2 regions of the Peribacillus sp. TH14 genome follow, and region 2 is predicted to be linked to the other one. Evidence: riboswitches for the same ligand, from Rfam matches in the RefSeq annotation. Region 2 holds a riboswitch; the other holds the start of a gene.
The links. Region 2 has a riboswitch for cobalamin ahead of JFU50_RS08095 (hypothetical protein). Riboswitches for the same ligand answer to the same signal wherever they lie in the genome.
Positions count from the first base shown of each region.

Region 1: it holds a riboswitch for cobalamin, as region 2 does, so the genes downstream of both, metE (5-methyltetrahydropteroyltriglutamate--homocysteine S-methyltransferase) here and JFU50_RS08095 (hypothetical protein) in region 2, are expected to answer to the same signal.

Region 1 covers NZ_JAEKEK010000001.1:1,261,198-1,263,687, forward strand. The annotation lists gene bcp (thioredoxin-dependent thiol peroxidase) at 1-357, opposite strand, end outside; gene JFU50_RS06340 (potassium channel family protein) at 420-839, opposite strand; cobalamin riboswitch at 1,131-1,322, shown strand; gene metE (5-methyltetrahydropteroyltriglutamate--homocysteine S-methyltransferase) at 1,478-2,490, shown strand, end outside.
Region 2 covers NZ_JAEKEK010000001.1:1,670,597-1,673,086, reverse strand. The annotation lists gene JFU50_RS08100 (ABC transporter substrate-binding protein) at 1-567, opposite strand, end outside; gene JFU50_RS08095 (hypothetical protein) at 571-1,077, opposite strand; cobalamin riboswitch at 1,276-1,495, opposite strand; gene JFU50_RS08090 (AAA family ATPase) at 1,697-2,490, shown strand, end outside.

The DNA.
Region 1 (2,490 bases), 410 kb from region 2:
TTCAATGCCCATATATTCCTTGCCGAAGTTCTTTTTTAATTTCCATACATCATATAATTCAGCAGCCTCTTGATTTTCGTCAGCTAGTAGCAGAAAAGGTAACCCATATTTTTCAATAAATTTTTCATGACGCGCCGCCGGATCTGGACTGATCCCTATGATGACAGCATTCAATTCCTCAAACTGCTCATTGTGGTCACGGAAATCACAGGCCTCCGTTGTGCAACCAGGCGTCATGTCTTTCGGATAAAAATATAAAACAACGTGTTTGCCCTTAGAATCCGATAGGGAAACTTTTTCACCGTTGTTTGCAGGAAGTTGAAAATCCGGTGCTTTTTCTCCAATTTTAACAGTCATTCTTACCCCTCCATTTCTTTCATTATGGTAAGCGTACCCAATAATTGAAAGAAACACAACTTTCATTTATTCTTCCTTTCCTTCTGTTCTAAGTCAATCACTGTCCGGATCACAAACGCAGCCGGGAGAGTGTATCCAATGAACGCCTGGATTGTCGCAATCATCCTGCCCATGCCTATCGGGGCTATATCTCCATACCCTACTGAAAACATTGTCATTGCACTAAAATAAAAAGAAGTCTTCAGTTGCTCGTAAAAACTGCCGTCTAAACGATTGCCCATATCAAGAATCACCGAATGATTCTGAAGCTCGTATAATAAATAAATCAGTGCAAAACCTACTAATATCGTCGCATATAAATTGCCGAGCCATAGCATATCCTCTAGAGAAAACTTTTTTCCTCCCGACTCAACAAGAAATAACGTTCGAATGCTCATCACCATGCAAAAAATAATCCCTGCAATCAAGATGTAAAAAGTCATCCCCCACGCCTCATTTCAAAACAACCCACTCCCCCTATACATACTCCCCGTCCAAACAATATATTCTTTATTTAGGGGTCAGACCCCATTTCCCAACATTCACATCCTTAAACAAACCTAGGTGCACCAATAGTTTTGTCGATATAGGGCGGGGTCAGACCCCATTTCCCGAGACTTTTTTCCTTGTTGACCATTTTAGTCGGGATATGATAAGCTTGTCTAAATTTTTATAATAGTTTTTATTTTATAAATATTTGTTGCCTGCAGTTTAATTTACAGCGGGTTTGTGAAATTTCATATGTGGAAATAGGTTCCTAATTTTTTTTAGGATTAAAAGGGAAGTCCGGTGTAATTCCGGCACGGTCCCGCCACTGTAATAGGAATGTTAGCGCTATGCAATATGCCACTGATTTTCGGATTGGGAAGGCCTGCCGCTAATAAGATTCCTAAAGTCAGGAGACCTGCCTGTTTCGACAACACTGTTTTAACCTACGGAGAATAGGGAAGTGTTAGGGACCTTATAATTTTAAGGGGTTTTTGTATACCCCTTTATTTTAAGCATTTCTAACTTTCTCTTTTGACGGTTAGGGGTGCTTTTTTTGTTGTTATTTTATTTTTTAAAAAAAGAATGTAGGAGGATGGGAATATTGAAAAGTAGTAGTTTAGGGTACCCGCGAATTGGGGAAGATCGTGAATGGAAACGCACATTAGAAGCTTATTGGTCGGGAAAAATCGATGAATCGGAGTTTACGGCACAGCTAGAAGCCATCCGTTTAGGCAACTTACAAAAGCAAAAGGACCAAGGTATAGATATTATTCCTGTCAATGACTTTACTTTATATGATCAAATGCTCGATATGTCTGTAATGTTCGGTCTTGTTCCTGAGCGTTATTCAGCCTATAAAGGCGGCACTGTTCCCCTTTCTGTATATTATTCTATGGCTCGCGGAAACAAGGATGAAGTTGCTTCTGAAATGACGAAATGGTTCAATACAAACTATCACTATATCGTTCCCGAATTAAAACCGTCGAAGCTGACTTTGACAGAAAATAAACCACTTGCTGCTTATCGCGAAGCCAAAGAAAAACTAGGAATTGAAGCTAAGCCCGTTTTAGTCGGACCTTATACTTTTATTACTCTGTCTAAAGGCTACAATAAGCAAGATGTACCTGGAATCATCCTTAGTCTCCTGCCTTTATACACACAAATTCTGCAAGAGTTAGAACAAGAAGGCGTGAAGTGGGTGCAAATGGATGAACCCTCCCTTGTTTCATCCATTTCTAAAGATGATATGCAAACTGTTACTTACTTATATGAAAAATTGAATGAAGCAGCTCCAAACTTGAACATCATGCTACAAACATACTTTGATGCGGTAGAGCACTACCAAGAAGTTATTGAATTACACGTTCAAGGGATCGGTCTTGATTTTGTCCATGATAAAGGGAAAAACCTTAGTAATATTCAAGAATTCGGCTTCCCGAAAGACAAAGTGCTCGGTGCAGGTGTGATTGATGGGAAAAACATATGGCTTTCCGATTTATCGAAAAAGAATCAGTTGATCAATACCCTCACAAAAAACGTAGCCGAAGACCAAATTTGGCTTCAACCCTCTTGCTCCCTGCTTCATGTACCAGTAACGGTTCGTAA
Region 2 (2,490 bases):
TTTTTCCTCAACACTTGTAATTTGGGTTTGGATATCTTTCACCAATTCTTCGCCTTTTTCAGCTACGCCCATGACTTCAGCAATTTGCCCAATATCCCCATATACATCATCAAAATTTGTCGCGGATTTAATAATGAATACTGGGATTCCAGCATCTTCAAGTGGTTTCATCGTCGTTTCATCACCAATGGTATAAGCAATAATGGCATCTGGTTTTAAGGAAATAATTTTCTCTGCATTGATATTCACCGAATCGGAAACATGTTCAATATCCTTTGCTTCTTCTGGATAATTATCGAAGTCGGTCACGCCAACGACCTTATCTCCCAGCCCTAGTTCAAATAAAATTTCTGTATTACTTGGTTGAAGTGAAACTACTGTTTCCGGAACTTTATCAAATTTTATTTTCTTTCCAGTATCATCGGTAACGGTATAGGCTTTGACTTCTTCTGTCTTATTAGTGTCTTTCTTTTCCTTTGCCGTCTGGTCATCCGTTACTCCACATCCGGTAAGGAAAAGGGCAAGTATCAAGGTGGAAATCCAACTAAATCGTATGCTTCTCTTCATTATTTATTCCTCCGTTTTCTTCTTCATGGGTTTGGTTGGGTATGATTTACTGATAAAAGGAATCTCCTCAATACCATGTTGCTTATTGACGTAGACAGCCATCACGAATAGAACATTTGCAAGCAAATGGGCGTAATCAAAGAGAATTTCAGGGATTTCTATTTCTAAACTAACCTTGTGTAAAGCACGGACCGACTTTTTGGCTTCACTGCGGCAAGTATGCAGAACACAGGCGGCGGTTGAACCTTGCGGAAGCACGAATGTCTCAATATGCTCTTTAACTTCTGCGACATAATGGTCGTAGATGGCACTTAGACGTTTCAGATCATTGTCGGTAATGGCCAATTTCCCACGGACTGAACCATTTAAATGATAAGCCATCGGCAACAATTCCATTAAATCTCGGTATACATCCGGAACATCCTTTGTAAGCGAGGCGGCCAAGCCAATTTGTGTCGTCAAAGAGTCGGTACGTATTTCATAATCGACGGTAGACTCGGATTCGCGCATGTATGGATAGCATAAAAAACGAAAATCCTTTTTTGCCATAACTCTTCCTCCTCTTCATAGTTAGATGAATCACCTCAGTATCGCTTTTCTCAGCAAAAGAAAAAGCCGACCAAGGGCATTGGTCGGCATCAATCACCTATGTATCTGTAACAGAAAAAGATGGAAGATTGCCGTACAATCCTCCTATCTTCCGAAGAGCATAATACGATAAAAAAGGCAGGTCTCCTGGCCCGTGCGTCATTTTACTCTAAGAACCTTCCCATTTGAACAGGATGAATGGTTATCGATGTGAATCTTTATCCTCAAACAGTGGTATTTATCTTATTTCATTAGCACTTACAGTTGCGGAAACAGCTTCGGTTTTACACCAAATTCCCTATTAAGCTGACAAGTCAGCACCTTTTTCTGCAAGGTTTATATTCACTTAGCAACAGTTTACCATACCTTTTTCCTAAAGCAGTATGAATATTTTTAGAGAAATTCGTTTATGGTTTGCGAATTATCTAGTAAACTTACAATGTAAGGTTTAATTGGATGTTAATGTAAAACGCATATCGAGTATAAAGAATATATAATAGGTGTTATATAAGAGTAATAGGGTAATCTCAGGAGGTAGAGTATGATTTATAAGCAGGTAAATCAAAAACTGGAAAAGATTTTAGGGAATATTGAAAAAGTGATTATTGGAAAACGAGATATAGCAGAACTGAGCATCGTAGCACTTCTTTCTGGGGGGCATGTTTTATTGGAGGATGTTCCTGGTGTAGGTAAGACTGTCATGGTCAGAGCACTGGCAAGATCGATAGGCGCAAACTTTAAGCGTATACAATTCACACCTGATTTACTACCTTCAGATGTAACGGGTGTTTCAATTTTCAATCCAAAGGAACAAGAATTTATTTTTAGACCAGGACCAATCATGGGCCATATTATTTTAGCCGATGAGATAAACCGGACCTCGCCGAAAACACAATCTGCCTTGCTTGAAGCAATGGAAGAGGCAAGTGTGACGGTTGATGGGGTTACAAGGGGATTGGAGAAACCCTTTTTCGTTATGGCAACACAAAATCCCATTGAGTACGAAGGAACATACCCACTTCCAGAGGCGCAATTGGATCGTTTTCTATTAAAAATGAAAATGGGCTATCCGGGTGTTGACGAAGAAATTGAGGTTTTGCATCGAGCTCAATATGCCGCACCACTTGAAGAGTTAGAATCTGTGATTACTTTAGAGGAATTAATAGCTTTACAGGAAGAGGCTAAAGCAGTGATAGTGGATGACACGATAAAGCGGTATATTGTTAATTTGGCTAATCGATCTCGTACGCATGAGAGAGTATATTTAGGGGTGAGTCCACGTGGATCGATTGCATTGATGAAGGCGGCCCAAGCTTATGCACTTTTGCAGGGCAG